DNA from 4 places in the Pantoea sp. B65 genome. Region 2 is predicted to be linked to each of the others. Evidence: predicted binding sites of a transcription regulator. Region 2 holds the regulator's gene; each other region holds the start of a gene.
The links. The regulator Fur, encoded in region 2, represses iron uptake genes when iron is present. The targets are predictions, from matches to a motif close to ATAATAATGAGAACNACTATCAA.
Positions count from the first base shown of each region.

Region 1: exbB (tol-pal system-associated acyl-CoA thioesterase) is a predicted target of Fur. The motif match lies at 2,993-3,015, and genes of this name have one in related genera.
Region 3: JWF83_RS14515 (TonB-dependent hemoglobin/transferrin/lactoferrin family receptor) is a predicted target of Fur. The motif match lies at 3,510-3,532, and genes of this name have one in related genera.
Region 4: fhuE (ferric-rhodotorulic acid/ferric-coprogen receptor FhuE) is a predicted target of Fur. The motif match lies at 2,933-2,955, and genes of this name have one in related genera.

Region 1 covers NZ_JAHXPU010000011.1:41,370-47,277, forward strand. Annotated here, with positions in the region: gene JWF83_RS01040 (EAL domain-containing protein) at 1-1,704, shown strand, start outside; gene exbD (TonB system transport protein ExbD) at 1,760-2,182, opposite strand; gene exbB (tol-pal system-associated acyl-CoA thioesterase) at 2,188-2,922, opposite strand; gene JWF83_RS01055 (TRAP transporter substrate-binding protein) at 3,254-4,222, shown strand; gene JWF83_RS01060 (TRAP transporter small permease) at 4,235-4,741, shown strand; gene JWF83_RS01065 (TRAP transporter large permease) at 4,751-5,908, shown strand, end outside.
Region 2 covers NZ_JAHXPU010000034.1:12,638-18,545, reverse strand. Annotated here, with positions in the region: gene pgm (phosphoglucomutase (alpha-D-glucose-1,6-bisphosphate-dependent)) at 1-71, opposite strand, end outside; gene seqA (replication initiation negative regulator SeqA) at 96-641, opposite strand; gene ybfF (esterase) at 906-1,670, shown strand; gene ybfE (LexA regulated protein) at 1,896-2,174, shown strand; gene fldA (flavodoxin FldA) at 2,341-2,871, shown strand; gene fur (ferric iron uptake transcriptional regulator) at 3,234-3,677, shown strand; gene JWF83_RS13670 (beta-N-acetylhexosaminidase) at 3,738-5,908, opposite strand, start outside.
Region 3 covers NZ_JAHXPU010000036.1:37,619-43,526, reverse strand. Annotated here, with positions in the region: gene JWF83_RS14525 (heme/hemin ABC transporter substrate-binding protein) at 1-254, opposite strand, end outside; gene JWF83_RS14520 (hemin-degrading factor) at 251-1,282, opposite strand; gene JWF83_RS14515 (TonB-dependent hemoglobin/transferrin/lactoferrin family receptor) at 1,331-3,346, opposite strand; gene JWF83_RS14510 (3-deoxy-7-phosphoheptulonate synthase) at 3,636-4,682, opposite strand; gene JWF83_RS14505 (pyruvate, water dikinase regulatory protein) at 4,903-5,736, opposite strand.
Region 4 covers NZ_JAHXPU010000037.1:188,716-194,623, reverse strand. Annotated here, with positions in the region: gene JWF83_RS17390 (MFS transporter) at 1-14, opposite strand, end outside; gene JWF83_RS17385 (hypothetical protein) at 223-480, opposite strand; gene fhuE (ferric-rhodotorulic acid/ferric-coprogen receptor FhuE) at 512-2,728, opposite strand; gene yghU (glutathione-dependent disulfide-bond oxidoreductase) at 3,105-3,974, shown strand; gene JWF83_RS17370 (MarR family winged helix-turn-helix transcriptional regulator) at 4,059-4,517, shown strand; gene JWF83_RS17365 (SgcJ/EcaC family oxidoreductase) at 4,596-5,045, opposite strand; gene JWF83_RS17360 (helix-turn-helix transcriptional regulator) at 5,907-5,908, shown strand, end outside.

The sequences.
Region 1 (5,908 bases), on a different contig from region 2:
ATGGCGGCGCTAATGTTTGAGCCGGGCATTGTCTGGAGCTGGGGCTGGGTGGCCTGTTCGGTGGTGATTGCGCTCGGCGCGTCAGGAGCCGCGCTGTGGCTGGCGTTTACTCTGCGGCAAAACCGCGCCCGCATGACCTGGCTGCGCGCCGGCGCCGCCATCATTATGGGGGTTGCAATTGCCGGTATGCACTACACCGGTATGGCGGCGGCCAGCTTTCCGCTGGCAAGCCACCCCACCCATAGCGGCGTTAACAGCAACTGGCTGGCGATCCTGGTGATGGTGGTGACGCTGGCGATCCTCGGCATTACGCTACTGGTATCGATGCTTGATGCACGTTTACAGGCGCGTACTTCGGTCCTGGCCTCCTCGCTGGCCGAAGCCAACCGTGAGCTGGCGCAGTTGGCATTACATGACAATCTGACCCGGCTGCCAAACCGCATCCTGCTGGAAGACCGGCTCGATCAGGCCATCAATAAAGCCAGCCGTGAGAAATCGCAGTTCGCGCTGATGTTTATTGATGTTGATGGTTTTAAAGCGGTCAACGATGCCTTTGGTCACCATATTGGCGACAACCTGTTGATTGCCATTACCGAGCGCATGAATAAAAAAATGCACGGCCACCATACGCTGGCACGGCTGGGCGGCGATGAGTTTGTACTGTTAATTGAGATTGATGACCCGGATGATGCCGCCACCGTGGCGGGCGCGCTGGTCAGGGCGATTGCCGTGCCATTTGAAATTTCCCGCTACGAACTGGTGGTATCGCTGAGTATTGGTATAGCGGTGTTTCCCGGAGACGGCGCCGATGAGCGTGAGCTGCTGTTTAATGCCGATGCCGCGATGTATCACACGAAAAATAACGGCCGCAACGGCTACAGCTTTTTCCAGCCGTCGATGAACAGCATCGCGCAGAATCAGCTTCAGCTGATTAACGATCTGTGGCTGGCGCTGGATCATCAGCAACTGCGTCTGTTTTATCAGCCAAAATATTGCGCGCCTCGTGGCCCGATCATCGGTTTTGAAGCTCTGATACGCTGGCAACACCCGGTGCGCGGCCTGCTGACCCCGGAGGTGTTTCTGCCGCTGGCAGAAAAAACCGGCATTATCGTCAATATGGGGAACTGGGTGATTAATGAAGCCTGCCGCCAGCTGCGGGTCTGGCACCTGCAAGGTCACCCGCACTGGTCAGTGGCGGTCAATCTGTCATCGTTGCAGTTTGAGCAGAATAATCTGGTTGAGACGGTAATGGCGGCGCTGAAACAGCATCAGATCCCGGCGGAATTACTGACGCTGGAGGTAACGGAGACCACCGCCATGCGCGATCCGGATGAAAGCGTGCGTATTCTGACGGAATTAACCCGGCTGGGGGTAAAGGCATCGATTGACGACTTTGGTACCGGCTATTCCAGTCTGCTTTATCTGAAGCGTTTACCGGCCAGTGAACTGAAAATAGACCGCGCCTTTGTTAACGAACTGCGGGCGGATACCGAGGATGCCACTATTGTTTCGGCGATTGTGGCGCTGGCGCAGTCACTGAACCTGAAAGTGGTGGCGGAAGGGGTAGAAACCGAAGAACAGCAGGCATTCCTTACCGGCCTGGGTTGCAATACGCTGCAGGGCTTTCTGCTGGGGCGCCCGGTTCCACCGGAACAGATCGATGCACTGAGAAACTATGTAGCTGCACAGGCGCCGCCGGAATAACCGGCCGGCAGCTAGCGTCAGCGGATCGCTTTCATGCGATCCGCAGTGCCAGATACTATTTGCTGACGGTTTCCATTCCCATCAGGCCAATCTTCAGATATCCCGCCTGACGCAGGGCATCCATTACGCCCATCAGGGTTTCGTAATCGACGCTTTTGTCCGCCTGGAAGAAAATGGTGGTATCTTTCTTCCCTTCGGTCTGGGTTTCCAGCGCCGCCACCAGATTGGTGCTGTTCACCGCCTCGTTGCCAATAAACAACTGCTTGTCGGCTTTAATCGACAGATAAACCGGTTTTTCCGGGCGCGGTTGCGGGGCACTGGTTGAGGCAGGCAGATTAACGCGGACATCCACTGTCGCCAGCGGCGCGGCAACCATAAAGATGATCAGCAGTACCAGCATCACGTCGATAAACGGCGTGACGTTGATTTCATGCATTTCACCATTGCTGTCGAGATCTTCGTTTAATCGCATCGCCATAATGCTTAACCTACCCGCAGCTTATGGGCAGCCGGGGTACGATGCGCATCCGCGCGATTCGCCAGATCCAGATCGCGGCTCTGCAACAGCAGCACCTGTGCCGCCACATCGCCCAATGAGGCGCGGTAGTTGGCAATCATGCGGGCAAACACGTTATAAATAACTACCGCCGGGATAGCGGCAACCAGACCAATGGCGGTCGCCAGCAGCGCTTCGGCGATGCCCGGCGCAACCACCGCCAGATTGGTGGTCTGGGTTTTGGCGATGCCAATAAAACTGTTCATAATGCCCCAGACGGTGCCGAACAGACCGACGAACGGCGCAATCGCACCGATGGTGGCAAGGTAGCCATTACCGCGACCGGCATAACGGCTGAATGCCGCCACCCGACGCTCGAGGCGAAAGCCGGTACGTTCTTTAATACCGTCGTTGTCATCGGAACCGGCGGAGAGCTCAAGTTCATTCAGCGCTTCGTTGATCAGCCAGGTGCTGAGACTACCGGACTGAAAGCTCTTGCTGTTTTCTGAGGCTTCATTAAGCGAACGTACGCTGGCCAGCGCCTGCTGCTCGCGCTTCAGACGGCGTTTTGCCGCCAGCAATTCCACGCTCTTACTAAAGAAGATCGCCCAGGTGATGACGGATGCCAATAACAGTCCAATCATTACCGTTTTCACTACGATGTCGGCATGTTCATACATACCCCAAACAGAGAGATCTGTTTGCATCAGATTATTGGTCACCACGCTGTGTCTCCAACCTCGATTAACAACTTAATAAATCAAGCGCGGATCATATCAAATCAGCGCTGAATTGATAGTAGTTCTCATTACTATTTACATTTTATCAGCCATTTCCGGCCGCAGTTTTGCGTAAAAACAACTCCGGAGCGATTTTTAACATCCAACCGCCATCACATTTTTGAAATGATGTTTTATAAATTAGCGAATGACATTTCAAAATATCGCAAAAATGTGAGTCGCTTCACCGCCACTGCCCATTTTTAACGCTACTTTTTTAACGTTACTTTTTGAACCACATTATTCTAACAATGACTTGCCTCTGGAGCCTGAGATGAATTTAACCCGTACATTCTTCAGCCTGTGCCTGCTAACTGTCTCATTTAACGCTGTTCATGCTGCCACTATTCGTGCGGCAGATGTCCATCCCAAGGGCTATCCCAATGTGGTGGCGGTAGAACATATGGGCGAAAAGCTGGCGCAGGCCACTGATAATCGTCTTGAAATCAAAGTGTTTCCCAGCGGCGTGATGGGCGACGAGAAACAGATGATCGAGCAGGCGCAAATCGGCGCCATTGATATCATTCGCGTGTCGATGGCGCCGGTAGCGGCGATTCTGCCGGAAATCGAAGTCTTTACCCTGCCCTATGTCTTCCGTGATGAAAACCATATGCATAAGGTTCTGGACGGCAATATCGGCCAGCAGATTGGCGATAAAATTACCAACAACCCTAATGCCAAACTGGTGTTTCTCGGCTGGATGGATGGCGGCACGCGCAATCTGATCACCAAAAAACCGGTATTGAAAGCGGAAGATCTGCGCGGCATGAAAATTCGCGTGCAGGGCAGTCCGGTGGCGATTGACACCCTGAAAGCGATGGGAGCCAACGCAGTGCCAATGGGCGTCAGCGAAGTGTTCAGCGGCATGCAGACTGGCGTTATCGACGGCACGGAAAATAATCCACCGACCTTTGTCGCCCATAACTATCTGCCGGTCGTGAAAAACTACACCCTCAGCGGTCACTTTATCATTCCTGAGCTATTCCTCTACTCCAAAACCAAATGGGACAAGCTGAGCAAAGAAGATCAGCAGTTGATCCTGAAGCTGGCGAAAGAGGCGCAGGCCGAACAACGGCAGCTCTGGGCAGCCTATAACCAGCAGTCGATCGACAAGATGAAAGCGGGTGGCGTGCAGTTCCATGAAATTGATAAAACCCCTTACATTGAGGCGACGCAGCCGGTTCGTGATAAATATGCCGCTCAGCATCAACAGCTGATGCAAGCCATTGCTGATGTTAAATAATCAGGAGTCCCTATGGCGAACAAATGTCACCACCTGATGGATGGGTTGTATCTGGCGGCGATGGTGCTTTCCGGTCTGGCGTTGCTGGTGATGACGCTGGTAGTGCCGTTCGCCATCTTTATGCGCTACGTGCTGAACGATGGCGCTCCGTGGCCGGAGCCGCTGGCGATTCTGTGTATGGTGACCTTCACTTTTGTCGGCGCCGCGGTGAGTTACCGCGCCGGGTCGCATATCGCGGTTTCCATGCTGACTGACCGTCTGCCGGAAACGTTGCGTCGGCTGGCGGCACGCATTGCCGATCTGCTGATGCTGGCGATCTGCCTGTTTATCCTCTGGTACAGCGCCCAGCTCTGTCTGCAGCTGTGGACGCAGCCTATCGCTGAATTTCCGCTGTTAAGCGCCGGACAGAGTTATCTGCCGGTTCCGATCGGTTCCGCGCTGACCCTGTTGTTTGTGCTGGAACGTCTGGCGTTTGGTTCGCAGGAACATCGCCCGGTGGTCATTATGGGTAACACCTGAGGGTTAGCTATGGATGCATTTGTACTGCTGTTTAGTTTAGCGCTATTGCTGGCGGTCGGTATGCCGGTCGCCTACGCGGTAGGACTGAGCGCACTGGTGGGCGCCTGGTGGATCGATCTGCCGCTGGAGGCGCTGATGATCCAGATGACCAATGGCGTAAACAAGTTTTCGCTGCTGGCGATCCCGTTCTTTATTCTCGCCGGGGCGATTATGGCGGAGGGGGGGATTGCCCGCCGTCTGGTGAATTTTGCCTATGTGTTTGTCGGTTTTATTCGCGGCGGTCTGTCACTGGTTAATATTGTCGCCTCCACGTTCTTTGGCGCCATCTCTGGCTCCTCAGTGGCGGATACCGCATCGATTGGATCGGTGATGATCCCGGAGATGGAACAAAAAGGTTATCCGCGCGATTACGCTGCGGCGGTAACCGCCAGCGGATCGGTGCAGGCGATCCTGATCCCGCCCAGCCATAACGCGGTGATCTACTCCCTGGCGGCGGGCGGCACGGTGTCGATTGCCGCGCTGTTTATCGCTGGCGTGCTGCCAGGCCTGCTGCTGGGCATCACGCTGATGGTAATGTGTATCGCTTTTGCCCACCAACGTAACTACCCGAAAGGCGAGCGGGTGCCGTTTAAGCAGGCGCTGAAAATCCTTATTGATGCGCTGTGGGGGCTAATGACGGTAGTGATTATCCTCGGCGGCATTCTCAGCGGGGTGTTCACCGCCACGGAATCCGCGGCAATCGCCTGCCTGTGGGCATTTTTCGTCACCATGTTTATCTATCGTGATTACCAATGGAACGAGCTGCCGAAGCTGATGTGCCGCACGGTAAAAACCGTCACCATTGTGATGGTGCTGATTGGTTTTGCCGCCTCGTTTGGCGCGGTGATGACCTGGATGCAGCTGCCGGATCGCATCACCCACTTTTTCACCAGCATCTCCGATAACAAATACGTCATTCTGATGTGCATTAATATCATGCTGCTGTTGATCGGCACCCTGATGGATATGGCGCCGATTATTCTGATCTTAACCCCGGTTCTGCTGCCGGTAACCAATGCGCTCGGTATTGATCCGGTGCATTTTGGCATGATTATGATGGTTAACCTCGGTATCGGCCTGATTACGCCGCCGGTCGGTTCGGTGCTGTTTGTCGCCAGCGCCGTCAGT
Region 2 (5,908 bases):
GATGTTAATTGTGCAACATTAATCAAATCGCTTTGCTGGGCGGGTTGCCCGGCACGGGGGTGATTGGCCATTGGCGCTTCTCCCTGACGCTTCTGTTAGATGGTGCCGCAAACCTTCTCTGTCAGCTCCGCGGGGAGCTGCATCGACAGCATAATGTGTTCGATCATGCTGCATTTGCGACCTGTATTAGTATTGGTTATCACCCAATACGGCGTGCCCGGCACATGTTTCGGCTTGGTATGGGTGCCATTCTGTATCAGGACTTGTTGATTACCGGCAAAGTAGACGCGAGTACGACCATGCAGTGATTCGGTCGCTTCGGCAAACGCTTGTGGATCGAGTGAATATAAGGTCGACAAAATCAACATAAAGCGGTTAACCGCCCGCTTCTGTTCCGCATATTCATCAGAAAGCAGCAGCTCACGCACCGCGCGTACCCGATCCTGCGGACGTGATTCGGTTTGCACCGCCACGGCTTCTTTCCCAGGCTGCGCTTGCGGTGCCACAGCCGCCACCGGCGCACTCTGCCCGGCGGTAAACTTCAACATACGCCGCAAAATATCAGATGCGCTTTCACCAATGTGCTGGGTATGGCTGGCGATATAGCGGTAGAGCTCTTCGTCGACTTCAATCGTTTTCATCTTTATCCGTACGGTTATTACGTGTTGCAGAACCGGGGTATGTTTATCCAGATACGTAAAAAAATCACCTGATAAAATTGTGACCCGGATCTAACATTAAGGATTATAAAGTTAAATCTTACGGCAGTGTAGCGCCAGCAACCTTTGCAGGCAAAAGTAAGAATATGCCGTAAAAAGTTCATTGATCGCGCGGTGCTTTCATCCGGCAAGAAAGCCGAAATCCATGATAACCTAAGCTTTCGTTTCCACTGTAAGAACTTTGCCATGAATTTGAATGCTCGCCTGCAAACTGAACAATCTTCCGCTAATGCCACGCCGGTTCTGCTTATCCACGGCCTGTTCGGCAGTCTTGATAATCTCGGCGGACTGGCGCGCGGCCTGAAATCCGATCGCCCGGTATTGCAGGTTGACGTGCGTAATCATGGTCTGTCGCCGCGCAGTAACCAGATGAACTACCCGGCGATGGCGCAGGATATGCTGGACACGCTGGATGCTGCCGGGATTGATAAAGTGGCGATTATTGGTCATTCGATGGGCGGAAAAATCGCCATGACCCTCAGCGCGCTGGCGCCAGAGCGTATCGAACAGCTGGTGTTAATCGATATTGCGCCGGTGGATTACCAGACACGCCGTCATGATACCATCTTTGCCGCGATTAACGCCGTCACCGCTGCTGGCGTCAGCCTGCGCGCCGAGGCAGCGGAGGTGATGCGCAGTTATCTGGCGGAAGAGGGCATTATCCAGTTCCTGCTGAAATCCTTTCAGGAGGGCGAATGGCGTTTTAACGTGCCGGTGCTGTGGGACAATTACACCACCATTTCCGGCTGGGAAACCGTTCCTGCATGGCCGCATCCGGCGCTGTTTATCCGGGGCGAGCTCTCCCCTTATCTCGACGATATCCATCGTCAGGCGGTAATCGATCAGTTCCCGCAGGCACGCGCTCATGTGATTGCCGGCGCCGGACACTGGGTACATGCTGAAAAACCTGATGCGGTTTTGCGCGCAATTCGCCGCTTTTTTGCGCTTTAAAAGCAAATAGTTGCCGCCACAGTGAAATGATTGTCGCGACGACTTTCACTGGGGTATGATGGCGCGCTAAAATTTTGCCGCCGTTGGCAACACCGACCATTGGCTTGCCGCGGGCAAGATAATCAGCCTGGCGGGACGGTGTTATTTTCGACGGCAAACCGGCCCGTTTAGTCAGAACCCGCGTGGCGATTTCAGACGCTGACGCTCATTCAGTATCATGATTCTATGGCAAAAGAAAACACCGACCGCACGACGATCGATCTGTTCGCAGACGAACGCCGCCCGGGACGACCAAAAACCAATCCGCTGACGCGTGATGAACAGCTGCGCATTAATAAACGCAATCAGCTAAAACGCGACAAAGTTCGTGGGCTACGTCGCGTCGAGCTGAAAATGAACAGCGACGCGGTTGATGCGCTCAACCAGATGGCTGAACAGCGTAATATCAGCCGCAGCGAGCTGATTGAAGAGATGATTCTGGCGCAACTCCACGTCACCGGCTGATCGTCCGGCGCAGAAAAGTGGCGATAAACCGAGGCGTTGAACGCACAAAGCGACAAATCCGGCGGCATTTCAAGTTCCGCGCCCCGGTACTGTCTGCTATCATTGCCAGTAACTGTGTATCTGTAGCATTCACCATATCAATAAGTTTCAAGAGGTTATTAAGCTCATGGCAATCGTAGGCATTTTCTTTGGCAGCGATACTGGCAATACGGAAAACATTGCAAAGATGATCCAAAAGCAACTGGGGAAAGACGTTGCTGAGGTTCATGATATTGCCAAGTCTGCCAAAGAAGATCTTGAGGCTTTTGATATTCTGCTGCTTGGTATCCCGACCTGGTACTATGGCGAAGCCCAGTGCGACTGGGATGACTTTTTCCCGACGCTGGAAGAGATCGACTTCAACGGTAAACTGGTTGCGCTGTTTGGTTGTGGCGATCAGGAAGACTATGCCGAATACTTCTGCGATGCGATGGGCACCATTCGCGATATCATTGAGCCGAATGGCGCAGTGATTGTCGGCCACTGGCCGGTTGCAGGTTATCACTTCGAAGCTTCCAAAGGGCTGGCGGATGATGACCACTTCCTCGGCCTGGCGATTGATGAAGATCGTCAACCCGAACTGACCAGCGAACGGGTTGAAAAGTGGGTGAAGCAAATTTTTGATGAACTTCAGCTGAAAGAAATCATCGAAGCTTAGTATGACTGACGCAATGTGGGTGCTGGCTCACATTGAGTCAGCGGTTTTTCCTATAGAAATAATAGATACATGTTTGTAACTTTTACCGGCAAATCTGTACAATACCCCCATCGGTCACACTGCTATTGCCGTTTTCGAAGCATAGTGAAGGGGTTAGCACAGTATCTATCACAGGACAGACTCCGAGGCATGGACTTCTCACGGACGTAACTCATTACATCCTTCAGTTGTTGCACGCTCTCCATGCCGTTTTCATTTCGAAGCACGAGTTCTATAATGAGACGCAATAAGTTTTCGCGTTGACCGATGTTCAGGGCTTTTCAGCCACATTGTGACTAGCAAAGTAACAGGACAATATCCGCATGACTGACAACAACACCGCATTAAAGAAGGCCGGCCTGAAAGTCACGCTTCCCCGACTGAAAATTCTGGAAGTGCTTCAGGAACCTGAGGGCCATCACGTCAGTGCGGAAGACTTGTACAAGCGCCTGATTGATATGGGCGAAGAGATTGGTCTGGCGACAGTTTACCGCGTCCTGAACCAATTTGATGATGCGGGGATCGTTACCCGTCATAATTTCGAAGGCGGCAAGTCTGTTTTCGAACTTACGCAGCAACATCACCACGATCACCTGATTTGCCTCGACTGTGGCAAAGTGATTGAATTCAGTGATGAATCGATTGAAACCCGTCAGCGTGAAATCGCAACACGCCACGGTATTAAACTGACTAACCACAGTCTGTACCTGTATGGTCACTGTGCGCTGGGCGATTGCCGCGAAGACGAAACGCTCCACGACAAATAAATTATGCTATGCAGTAACTAATGACAAAACCGGTGAAACTTCACCGGTTTTTTTATGCCGCTAATCCATCGCCTGTGGCGCCTGCAGCTTCTCCACCCGGCTGTAACGCCCGCCATCGGCACTGGCGCTGCGCAACCACACTTCACTGCCGACGCGCGGCGGCAACTGCGGATCATAACGCTGCCATTGTTTACCGCCGTCGGTTGAAAACTCGATCCTGATGCCCGGCAGCGCGCTGTTTGCCTCCAGCACCCGATGATAAATGCGCCCTCCCGGCAGCGGCAGACGCCAGGCAATACCCTGCTTATCCAGTTTAGCCAGCTCACGCTGCCCGAGCAGATTAGCAAAACGTTGCCAGTCCTGACGCAACGCCGCGGTATCGACCCAGTGAGTTTTACCCTGCTGGTATTCGCGTCCGGGCTGATAGTCCAGTTCCCAGCCGGCACGATGCCAGCCACGCTCGGCAACCGACAGCAACCGCGGGAAAATCATCGCCTCCATCTGCCGATCGCTGCGTACCGTTTCGCTCCACAGCTGTGCGGAAATCCCCTGCGCCCCCGGCCACGGCTTAGCGGATTTGGCGCTAAAGCGGTTACCGTCACGATCGACCGAGGTTTCAGCATTTTGCGCCAGGTTATCCGGCGCGAAACTGAACATCTTACGCTCATCATTAAAGCGCGTTCCCCAGTAATAACCGGGCTCCAGCGGGTTCACTTCGTACGGGAAATCCATATACAGATAGTCAGGACTGGAAACCACCACCTCATAGCCCTTCTTCGCCCAGTCATTAACGCTGTCGAAACCGCCCCAGTACAGGGTATCCCAGAAATTCACCGTCACCTGCGGAGTGGCAAACGCACTGGCGTGAGCGACCGTTTTCAGCCCATCCTGCCATGCCTGCATATGATGAATCCCCTGCGCCTGCGCTAAACGGCTGACCTCAATAGCGAACCAGCCGGGCAAATCGGCAATGCTGGCCACCCGGCCCTGTTGCACCATACGCTGACAGACCGGCGAGCGCGCCCAGGGGTGATCCTCCTGCTGCCGATTGATTATCCCCTTCCCCGCTTCCGGGTGGCGACGGTCGGTATAACCTGGCCCCAGACGAATGTTCTGCGCCTCATCGCCGCCAAAGTGCCAGCGGGTTAATGGCTGCCCGGCCGCCTGATGCATGGCGCGGAATTCACCGATCACCTTAGCCACAAAACGTTTTGATGAATCCAGGCAGGGGTTCAGGTAGCTGGTGCGATCATAAAACTGCACCGAAGTGGTATTCGAGCTGTCGTCCGCATCCAGCAGCCGATACTCCGCCGCCTCAGCGGCTTTGCCCTGGCGCATTAAGCGCTGGTAGCGTGCTTCCATGGCGATCACCGCAGCGCGCGCATGGGCTGGCATATCCACTTCGGGGATCACCTCAATCAGCCGCGCGGCGGCATATTGCAGAATATCGATATAATCGGCCCGGCTGAAATAGCCGCTGCCGCTATTGTCGCTGTCGGGGCCGGAACCGAGCTGCGGCAGCAGACAGCGCTGTTCAGACGGATCGTGACAACGACGCCCTGCCACCGCGGTCAGTTCCGGCAACCCGGCGATTTCGATACGCCAGCCTTCATCATCCGTCAGGTGAAAATGCAGTTTATTCATTTTCCATGCCGCCATCTGATCCAGCAGACGTTTAACCGCGGCCTTACTGTGGAAATTGCGCGCCACATCCAGCGCCACGCCGCGATAAGCGAAACGCGGCGCGTCGCTGGCCTCAAGGGCGGCGATCTTTTTATCGCCATCAGCCGGCAGCAGTGAAAGGATCGACATCAGACCATAGAACACCCCTGCCGGATCATAGCCCGTCACCCGCGCCCCGGAGCGCGCGATAACTAAGCGGTAAGCGCCCGAGCGCGCCAGTGCGCCGCGAAAACCCGCGCGATCGATAGCGGTAGCGACCGGATAACCGTCGGCGCGCGGCTCAACCCCGGCGCGGGCAAAATGCTGGCGGATAACCGCCGCTTTATCCGCCGACAGGGATAACAGATCGAGCGCGACCCCGGCCTGCAAATCAACATCTTCCGCGCCTACCGTCAGTTGCAGCGGCGTCGGCGTAATCTGCCCACGTAAGCTGGCCGCCGCGAGTGTTTTAATATCGCGATTTTTTTCAAAACGAGTTTGCGCATTCATCAGCACATTTTTATCTTCCGCGGTGCGCTGCCACTGCGCGCCGAAGGGCGCGACAAAAC
Region 3 (5,908 bases), on a different contig from region 2:
GCCAGCTCGCTGACCAGCAGCAGCGTTGGCTTCAGCGCCAGAATACCTTCCGCATTCAGCTGACGCAGATAGCCAACGTCAGGCAATTTGGTGGCCTGCGCCGGGTGTAAACTGGTGCTGTCGCGACCGACCAGATGCTGCTGGGCATCCAGTGCGTAGATAATCTGCGTAACGTCGCCACCAATCGACACCACACGCTCATCCGCCAGGGCACAAAGCGGCAGCGCCAGCAGGGCAATTAGCAGATGTTTCATGCGTACACTCCTTCACGGGTTAGCGTCGCCAGCTGCTGGCGCCACTGGCTCTGCTCCGGCTGGCCTTCGCTGCGCTGGCCATATAACTGGGCAATTTGCGTGCCGTCGGCGGCAAACAGTTCAAGGCTGGTCACTAAGCCATCAGCGGTGGGTTTACGGGTTATCCAGCTTTCGGCGATGGCATCTTCTACCAGGTGTAGGGTAAATTGCGGATTAAAAATATTCAGCCAGTTATCCATTGGCCGCAGTTGCTCAATGGCACCGGTAAAGATCTGCACGCAGCCACGGTTACCGACGAAAATCATAATTTCATTGCCGTCGTTTTTTGCCAGTTCCAGTAGCTGGCGCAGGGAATGGTTGCCGACCCTGCAGGCCAGATCGTCCGGTACGGCACGAAAAGCCTGCTGACGACTGATATTGTGACCTTTCAGCAGATGGAAGAACTGATGAACATCGGTCATTGCGCGCCACTCCTGCTCAATCCGCGCCGCATCCGGGGCGTTGTTGCTGGTGTCGGCCGCTAACGGGGCGACGCTCAGCTCAGTGGCTTGCGGTTGCACAAAGCGGGCAAGTAGCGCATCCCAGGCGGCGTAGTCGCTCTGTTCGGTGGCATACACTTTCAGCACCGCATCGCCATGGGCATCAAAGAACTGCAGGCTGTGACGTTCACCCCGCGGGCTCTGCTCTTTTAACGCAAAAGCGCTGTGCCACTGATTTACAAACAGACGCAGATCCAGCGCGCGCGGATTCAACACCAAACCGGCATGAGCGCCAATATTCAGATTGGTGTAGTGGCCGAGATGTTCATGCACCGCGTACTGGTTGCGGGTAATCGATTTGGTTTCCCCGACCGCCTCCAGCGCCTGTAAAATCTCAGGCATCTGATTACGTAATTGTTGTGCGTCGTGACCGACGCGCGCGTGGGCCAGTTGCGCCTCGCTAATGGCCATCTCAGCCGCGAGATCGCGGGCATATTTCTTCGGGTTGGCGGCCTTCAGTGCCTGATATTGCTGATAAAGTGCGGTCATTATATGTTTCCTTATTAACCTATCTCCGGCGCCGGCCGGGAATAATGATTACCATTGATAACTGACGAAGACCTTTCCGTTGATCCCGTCTTGTGGAATGCCCAGCGAAGAGTAGTACTGCTGGTCAAAGGCATTACCCAGCACCAGCGTGGTGGTGAGTCCCTGATAGCGATCCTGCCCTTTGTAGCGCAGGTAGAAGTCGTTAACCCCATAACCGGGCTGACTGACATAGTCGCCGCTGATATGGGTGGAGCGTTGCGCAAAGGTGCCGACCCAGCCGACGGAGAACGGGCTGTGGCCGATCGGCACATCAACGATGCTGGTGACGGTGTCCGGATTCAGACTGGAGATCCAGGCGCCGCTATCGCGGTCTTTCCCGCGGGTACGATTCCAGGCCAGGTTCCAGCTAAACAGCGCGCTGCTGTAGCGTATACTGGCATCCCAGCCCCAGATTCTGGCCTCAGGCAGGTTGGCGTTATAGCTGGTGCCGGCGCGCATATCGACCACCGGATAAATATAGTCCTGCGCTTTGGTGTCAAAGTAGCTGGTTTTAAATTCGATATCGTCATGCGCCAGCAGCAGATCGTCGAAACGCAAGCCGAATCCCGCTTCGCGGGTGGCATTGGTTTCCGGACGCAGATTCGGGTTCGGCACCCAGCGATTGACGTACCCAGGGAAGGAGAAGTGCACGCCGTCGTTGTACAGTTCACCCATGGTTGGCGCACGGAAAGCCTGGGCATAAGAGCCAAACAGCATCAGCCAGTCAGCCGGCGTAACGGAAAGCGCGGCGCGCGATGACCAGCGGTCGGCGTCGACATCGGCGTGACCGTCGCTGCTGCCGCGGTAGTTGTCAAAACGGCTGCCGAGCAGCAGCGAGGCCGGCAGATCGCGCAGGGTGATCTCATCCTGCAGCCAGCCGGAAGAAAAATCGATGCTGGCCTGCGGAAAGCTGGTGGCGGCGCCGCCGGGCTGTTGCTGCTGACGATAGTATTCGCCGCCATAGGTCAGCTGATGCGCGGCCAGCGTGTCGGCAAACAGGCGGCTGCGATTATCCAGTTTGATGCCTTTGGTGGTCTGTTCACGATACTGACTGGCGAGATCACCGCTACCGGCGTGGATGCGCGTTTCTGACCAGTAGCTGTTCAGCCGGGCATCCAGCCAGTCGCTCTGCGCCGGATTCAGTTGATAGCCGAGTTGCAGATCGCGCTGAATCGTCGAGCGGTCGGTCATCGGGTTACTGCGGTCGGGATTGACCGCCTGCGGGTTTAGCGGTTCTCTGGCCCGGTTATGATAGTAGCGCAGGCTGCCATTAAAGGTTTGCGCCTGATCCGCTTTCCAGCTGCCTTTTGCCAGCATATTACTGATATTTTCATCATTAGGCGCATTATCGCCACTGCTTAACCGGATATCACCGCGGTCGCGCGAACTCCACGACAACAGCCCGTCGAGATCGTCCGTGCGGCCAAAAGCGCTGGCGCCGGTGCCAAGGCTGTGATCGCCGCTGGCGCCGCTGGCGAACACGCGATAACCGCTGCTGCTGCCCGCGGCCAGCAGGTCAGCCGCGTCAACCGTTTCATAAGAGATGACGCCGCCAAGGGCGCCGCTGCCATACAGCAGTGCCGCAGGACCGCGCACCACTTCAATACGTTTAATCAGCGCCGGGTCGAGGAATACGCTGTTCAGATGGCCAGTATCGGTCCCCTGGCGTATGCCGTCAACCAGCGTCAGCACGCCACGGCGGTCGTAGCCACGCAGACTCAGATCCTGACCGTTGGTACGTCCGCTGCCGCTAATCGTGATGCCCGGTACGCCGCGCAGCATCCCGGCGGCGGAGGCGGCGCTCCGGGTTTGCGGCGCGTCGCCATCGATCACCGTCACCATCATCGGCGCTTCAAAGGTCGGTCGTGGTGTCCCGGTGGCAACCACCGTAATGGCTGTTGGCTTTAGCGCCGTCTCCCTGGCGTCGGTGCCGCTGGCAGCGGCCTCGGCGCAAAAAGGTGCCGCGCAGGTAATCGCCATCGTTAAGCGCGACAGGCGCAAACTGGCTGAAGGCAGGTTAAGCATAAGTGCAACTCTCCATATTGTACTTGAATGCAGGGATGTGCTGGCTCGCCGCTGACGGCGTCAGGGAAGCTGGCGGATTGTTATTCAGGCTGCCGGATGCTGATGCCGACCGTCTGGCGGAGCAACCGGAGGTAAATCCGCATGAACAATAATGTTAATCATTTTAACAATGATAATCATTATCAACAAAAGTCTAAACGAGGCAAGAACAAAATGATCAAAACTGGCCTGGGGAAGAGAGGGGGACAAAGGGGAGAATGCGCTGACCAGAACGGGTCAGCGCAGAATATCAGAAGCGGCTGTCGACGGCTTGCGCCAATAACTCCAGCACGGCTTCGCTGTCGTCCCAGCCGAGACAGGGGTCGGTAATCGACTGGCCGTATATCAGAGGTTGTCCGGCAATCACTTTCTGCGTGCCTTCCTGCAGGAAGCTCTCAATCATTACCCCGGCGATGGCGCGTGAGCCGTCGCGGATCTGCCGCGCTACCGATGCGGCGACATCACGCTGGCGACGATGCTGTTTCAGGCAGTTGCCATGACTGAAATCGACCACCAGTTGTTCCGGCAGATGGAATTCGCGCAGGCTGGCGGCAGCGGCGGCGATATCTTCCGGGTGATAATTCGGCTGTTTGCCACCGCGCATAATGATATGGCCAGACGGATTACCGCTGGTCTGATAAATCGTCATCCGTCCCTGTTTATCGGAGGATAAAAACATATGGCTGGCGCGCGCGGCGCGAATGGCGTCAACCGCAATCTGCGTATTGCCATCGGTACCGTTCTTAAAGCCCACCGGGCAAGAGAGCGCGGAAGCCATTTCACGATGGATCTGGCTTTCGGTGGTGCGTGCGCCAATCGCGCCCCAGCTAATCAGGTCGGAAATAAACTGACCGATCACCATATCGAGAAATTCAGTGGCGGTTGGCATACCCAGCGCATTGATATCCAGCAACAGTTTGCGGGCGATATCGAGACCGTGATTGACGCGGAAACTGCCATTCAGGTCGGGATCGGAGATCAGACCTTTCCAGCCGACAACGGTGCGCGGTTTTTCAAAGTAAGTACGCATCACAATTTCCAGACGATGCTGATAGCGGATGCGCAGGGCGTTAAGTTTTTCCGCATACTCGATCGCCGCCTGCGGATCGTGCAGCGAGCAGGGGCCAATCACCACCAGCAGGCGCTGATCTTCTCCGCACAGGATGCGGGCAATACGTTTTCGTGACGTTGTCACATTTTCTGCGATTGCCGGCGTAATCGGATGCCGGGACGCCAGCTCTTCAGGCGTAATCAGGCTCTCGATGCGCGCGGTTCGCAGTTCATCTGTTTTGTTCATTTGGATCTCTAAATTTTTTTCTTCGCAGCGGCAGAAGTACCGGGAAGTGATGGCGATCACAATAGACCAAATAACGCTGAATTCAACCAGAAAGGCGAGTAAAACGCGTTGCGCCACACAAATCGCCGTGTTTTTCGCGCTCAGAGGCCCGGTTAAGCGTGGGCGGCAGATATGGCGCCGCTGCACCGGGCATCTGAAATACCCCATGGCCGCCGCAGAGTCAGTACATATGCCGGTTCAGACCCATGATATCGAGGATCTTGGTGGCAATTTCCTCGACCGAATAATTGGTACTGTTCAGGTAGCGAATTTGATGGGTGCGGAACAGCGCTTCGACTTCACCCACTTCCATCCGGCACTGACGGATGGAAGCATAACGGGTGTTTTCCGCCCGCTCCTGGCGAATCGCCGCCAGACGTTCCGGATCGATGGTGAGGCCGAACAGCTTATGCTGATGGGGCCGCAGCGCCGGCGGCAGTTTCAGGTTATCCATATCGTCGGCGATAAAAGGATAGTTGGCGGCGCGTACGCCAAACTGCATCGCCAGGTAGAGGCTGGTGGGGGTTTTACCGCAGCGTGAGACCCCCAGCAGGATCACCTGGGCATCCTCCAGACCGCGCAGCGAGATACCGTCATCGTGCGCCAGCGCATAATCAATCGCCGCGATACGTGCATCATATTTGCCGAGATTGCTGGCCGTCAGGCCATGGGTGCGGTGGGCGACCGGCGCCGGCGCCATCCCCAGCTCCTGCTGCAGCGGAGCCACCAGCGACTGCACAATATCCTGACAAAAGCCGTCACTTTGCATAATAATCTCACGCACGTCCGGCGTGACGATCGAAAAGAACACCAGCGGCCGGATACCGCTTTGCTGATAGATAGCATTTATCTGGCCCTTTACTGCCTGTGCACGCTGCACATTTTCCACAAAGGGCAGCGTGACGCTGTTCATCCTCACCGGAAATTGCGACATCACCGCATGGCCTAATACTTCGGCAGTAATGGCGGTGCCGTCAGAGATGTAAAAAACACTTCGTTCGCTGGCTGAGTCCATTTTATCTCCTGACATGCCCGGTTTAAGCCTGAATGCGCCTAAAGGGGCGTTCTGATAGCAAAGGATAGCACTAAATAAAATGAATAATTCAAAAATAAATAAAGTGAACCATTCATTTTTAGTTGATTGCGCTGAATATGACAGCATAACAAAATGAAATGATGTTTCTTTT
Region 4 (5,908 bases), on a different contig from region 2:
ACTGAAGAAACCATGATGTCCCTCGCAAAAGTAATCGATTACAATCTTGTCGAAATGAAATGTAATCGATTACTTTTATAGTTACCCGTCGTTTCGGTATGAAATGGGAGACGAGTCACACTTAGCTGGCGAAAACCTTAATCTGCGGGTACTCACCAAACAAAACGGGGCCATCGCAGGCCCCGTCTTATTCCGCAACGGCATCAGCAATGATATGACAGACTATTGATCATTTGCATCCTGCCACTCATCACCTTCCCGTTCCGGGGTGTCAAAGGCAACCAGACTGGCATAATGCAGCTCACGATCTTCAACGAAAATACTGCGCACAATCCCCTGCGCCAGGCGTCTCGCCCCCTGGATAATTTGCCGTGTGTCAGGGTTGAGGGGTAAAGCAGTAGAAATGCGCCAGCGCCGGATTGCTGCCAGGCTGCTTTTCCAGAAAGCGGAAATCATCCCCCAGATAAGGCGAAGTGGCATACCCCATTGCTGAGGTATGCCAGACCGCGGATTAGAAGCTGTAGTTGGCGGAAACGGAGACGCTACGTGGCGCACCGTAAACCAGGGTATTGCTGACATCGAGATTGTAGGTTTTATCAAACAGGTTATTCAGATTAGCCTGTACTGACAGCTGTCTGGTGACCTGATAGCGGGCAAACAGGTCCACCAGTGCGTAGCTACCCTGCTCTGAATAGAAGGTGCCGTTGCCATCCGGACCGGCAACATTGTCCCAGACATGGGTCTGCCAGTTAACGCCACCCCCGACGGTCAGCTGCTGCAGCATCGGCAAACGATAGCGGCTAAACAGTTTCAGCGTGGTGCGCGGCTGGTTTGGATTCACCGCTGCGCCTTCCGCATCTTCCGCAACATAACGGGTGGCGCCAAAGGTCATCTGCAGATTATCGGTTACCGCGCCATTAATTTCGAACTCAATCCCTTTGCTCACCGTACCATGCAATTCATAGTAGGCAGATTCAGTGGTCCCCGGAATCAGGCTGTAATCAGTGGCGCCCAGATGATCCTGCTCGATACGGAATAGCGCTAACGAGGTAGTCAGACGGCTATTCAGCCAGTCGGCTTTGATACCGGTCTCATAACTTTTGCCGGTAACCGGCGTCAGATAGGCGCCGTTGCTGTCACGATAAGCCTGCGGCTTAAAGATCGAGGTATAGCTGGCGTAAGCAGAATAAGTGTCATTGAAGTCATACACCAGACCCGCGTATGGCGTGATGTTATTTTTCTCCATATTCTGCGTCAGGGTGCTGGTGCTGTAATTGGTATAGCGGGCGCCGACAATCAGATGCAGCGGATCGGCCAGTGAAATACGGGTGGCGGTGTAAACTGACTTCTGATGCACCGTATCGTCCTGCGCTAAACTCTGCTCACCCCAAACCGTCTCCGGGAAATAGCCGTTCCAGTTATTAAAATTGCCCAACTCTTCCGCTGAGATGTTGGCATAGGTGTTTATATAGCGGTTATTCTGGCGGCTATAGCTGACCCCCGCCATTAACTCATGCTGGCGTCCCAGCAGTTCATAAGGGCCGCTGGCAAAAGCATCAACCGCATCGACTTTACGGGTACCACTGTTCCAGCCGGTGCCGCCAACCACCGGATAATTAGCATACGGGCTGACACCGATGCCGGTGGTTTTATCAAAGTAACCATCGATGTACATCATTTTGCTGTCAAAATCGACTTCCGTATGGGCACCGTTAACGGTCAGGTTCCAGCCGTTGGCGAAATCCTGCTTCAGGCTGGCAAAGATCTTTTTCGAGGTTTTATCGTTATAGGCCCAGTCTGGCGCGGTACTGGTGCTGCGGTCATAATGGGTTTTGCTGCCGTCAGTATAAAAGGCCGGCAAGCCGTTCCAGGTGGCGCCTTTGGTGTTGGTTTGCTGATAGTCATAGCCTACCGATACCGTGGTAGAGTCGGTCAGGTCGGCGTCCAGCACACCATAGAGGAATTTCTTAGTCGAATTATAACGGTCGAGCCAGCTGTCCTGATCCTGATAACCAGCGATCACCCGGCCGCGGACATTCCCTGACTCGCTCAGAGGCGCGGAGAGATCGGCGACATAACGCTGTTTATCCCAGCTACCATAGCTGGTAGAGAGATTGCCGACAAACTCCTTACTGTCCGCATGCTTACGCACCATATTCACTGATGCCGCCGGGTTGCCGGCGCCGGTCATTAACCCGGTGGCGCCGCGCACCACTTCCACACGCTCATAGATAGCGGTATCAGCCAGCGCATCGCCTAAATTCCACTGGCCATCAAAGCTGGTTGCAATACCATCAACCATGTAGTTATCAATCATGAAACCACGTGAGAAGAAGGTGCTGCGGCTATTACCGGAATTGAACTCGGTAACGCCAGTGGTATTTTTCAGCACCTCATCCAGCGATTGCAGCTGCTGATCTTGCATCCGCTGCTGGCTGATTACGCTGACAGATTGCGGCGTATCACGCGCGGTTAAAGCCATTTTGCTGGCGGAGCGGGTAACCGGCACATTGTAATCACTCTTTTGCTGCGTGCTGTCCGGGTTTTCCGTCGCCGCATCAACCACCAGCGTTTCTTCTTTATTGGTTGTTTCAGCCGCTGCTGCGTAAGGAACCTGCAACGCAGTGGCGATCACTACAGTCAGCAGGGAGAGAGACGGGGGATTGATGCTGGCGGATGCGAAATCGCGAACGCGACTTTCCCTGTTATGGCGTGGAGCAAAAAACATTATTCATCCTCAGGAGATTTTATTATTTTTCAGTTAACGGAATGAACAGGCATTTTTTGACCGGATAAATGCCGTACATTCGGGCATATTTTCCCTGTACCAGCAATAAGTTACTGCGGCAGCAATAGCTCTGGCGGTGATATCTTTCCCTGCAAACCTTCGCTGATTGCGAGCAACGCCACTGTAATGTTACTCGTCAACATAAAGCGAATGAGAAGTATAATCATTTTGATTAGCAATGTAAAAAGATGTTACCAGCACCGTCTGAGGCTGGACACCTGCCATCCCTCATCCGGTTAAGTCACATTCTGCCGAACTGCTACACTCAGAGACGAAAATTGACCACTTCCATTGTTAGCAAAGGCAGGCCATTACTATGTCGGAAAATAACTATCAGCCACCCAAAGTCTGGACATGGAACCAACAGAACGGCGGCAACTGGTCCAAAATTAATCGTCCGGTAGCCGGACCTACTCATCAGGCCACGCTGCCGGAAGGTAAGCATCCGCTGCAGCTCTATTCGCTCGCCACGCCGAATGGGCAGAAAGTGACGATTCTGCTGGAAGAACTGCTGGCGCTTAATGTCAGCGGGGCGGAATACGATGCGCATTTGATCCGCATCAGCGAAGGCGATCAGTTCTCCAGCGGTTTTGTCGCGGTCAATCCCAACTCAAAAATCCCGGCGCTACTCGACCGCTCTGCCCTGACGCCGGTGCGGGTATTTGAATCGGGGGCGATTTTGCTGTATCTGGCAGAGAAGTTCGGCCATTTTCTGCCAAAAGAGCTGGCGGCCCGTAGCGAAGTGCTGAACTGGCTGTTCTGGCTACAGGGCTCGGCGCCCTATCTCGGCGGTGGTTTTGGCCATTTCTATAGCTATGCGCCGGTGAAGATCGAATACGCTATCGACCGCTTTACCATGGAAGCCAAGCGACAGCTGGATGTGCTGGATCGCCAGCTGGCAGAGCATCGCTATATTGCCGGTAACGACTACTCGATTGCCGATATCGCCATCTGGCCCTGGTATGGCAACCTGATACTGGGTGAAATATATGGTACGGCGGCTGAATTCCTTGATGTTGCCTCCTACCGCCATCTGCAGCGCTGGGCACAGGAGATCGCCATGCGTCCGGCGGTACAGCGTGGTCGTATGGTTAACCGCACCTGGGGCGAACCAGCCGAACAGCTGCATGAACGTCATGACGCCTCGGATTTCGAGCGGCAAACTGAGGATAAGCGCCAGCCATAATTACCGGCGGGAGTCAGGGTTTCGCCTGGCTCCTGCGTGGCATCTTTGCTTGCAATTAGGTAGTGCCCTATCTATATTTCAACCATGACAACACCGCAAAATGACCCAAAAGCGGCTGACGCGCCCCTGTTGCTCGATCAACAGCTGTGTTTTGCCCTCTACTCCGCCAATCTGGCGCTGCATAAGCTTTACCGGCAACTGCTGGCAGAGCTGGATCTGACCTATCCGCAATATCTGGTGATGATGGTGCTGTGGGAAAAGGATGATGTTACGGTCTCCGACATTGGCGCCCGGCTGTTTCTCGATTCCGCCACCCTGACGCCGCTACTGAAGCGTCTTGAAACCGCCGGTATGCTGCACCGGCAGCGCTCGCGCCAGGATGAGCGTCAGGTGGTCGTCACGTTAAGTGAAGCTGGTCGTCTGTTACGGCAGAAAGCGCTGGCGATCCCGGAATCGGTGCGCTGTGCGGCGGCCTGTGATGTCGGAACCTTACAGGGACTCAAGCAGCAACTGGAAATACTGCGCGATAATCTGAACAGCTAGGCACGGCGTAAATGCACAGAGGGCCGGTCAATACTGACCGGCCCCGTTTTTTTTACGGCCTGACGCCGTTATCCGCGATTAAGACTCCGGCATCGCTGACGAATGGTGAGTTGAAATCAACCATTGCTGGCCATTCCAGGCATAGGTAAAGGTATAACGGGCAGATACTGCGGTATTATCTTTAAAGGTAAAAGTATAGGTCCCGGCATCGATCGCCTTATTACAACCGATACGAATCGTACGACTGTCAATTTTCCCTACTGGTTTCTTTTGTAAAAAATGTTCAAAGTACTCTTTGCGCTCCGCATCGGTTAATCTCACCGTATTAGATACGGTTGGCAATAACACCGCGTCAGTCAGATAATTTTGCGCGACTTTCTGCGGGTCTCCGGATTTCAGTGCGTCATTCCAGCGGTCAAACAGTCCGGCAATATGTTGTTGATCGACAGGCTCACATTTGTTGTCGCTGGCGAGTACAGAAGCTGACACTGATGATGCCAGCATAAAAAGGGCAATACGGGTTTTCATTAAAAACATCCTTGATTAATTAACGCAAGGACATTTAATATCCCCTGGTTTATTTAGGCAATGAAATTTACGCATACTTATAATTCAGGAATAAAAGAATACAAAAGCGGTTACAAAGCCATTAAATTAATAACAGTCTAATTATATTGTTTTGATTTATATACCTTATGATACCCCTGACACTTCCATCAGCTGATGCGACAGTCTCTCGATCGGCGTCCTTCCCGGCTGCCATCATAGTTGCTGGCTCGACCGGATGCAGATTGCATTTCGGCCCAGCCATAACTGGGGACATCTCCGCACTAAACACCGGGTCTCCGCCGGCAGGGAAATACCCGCCGCCGCCGCCGACAGCAGATGGTTTTTTTCTCACCACTATCTACAATTTATACCGTCATCGTCCGAAAAAAATACAACGCCTTATTGCACCATTCATTTGTCAACATGCATCGTTATCGCAGTAGTGCACGACCAATTTACCGAAAATGGACCTGCTATGCGCCAGAGTGAGACTGCGTAACTTTATGACTGCACTGATATAAACACATTTCATTTTAATGCGTTAATACCCCTGCCAGTCAGATGCGGGGCGATTCTCAGTTGCCGAACACCAAACGTCAGTAAATGAGGCGCTGCCGTTTATATATTCCTCCGCCGCCGGAGGCTATGTGAATAAGGTGCAATTTAACCCGATAACAAATTGAAAAAAATCAATTTTAAAATATAGCGACCAACAGGATTACGCCATCTGCAACTGGCGTAATAACTGGCATTGCGCCGTTGCTATTTTCATCCCGGTAATAACGCATTAATGGCGGCGAATAATATCAATGTTTTCATCTGGTTTGATGGAGGTTTTTTAT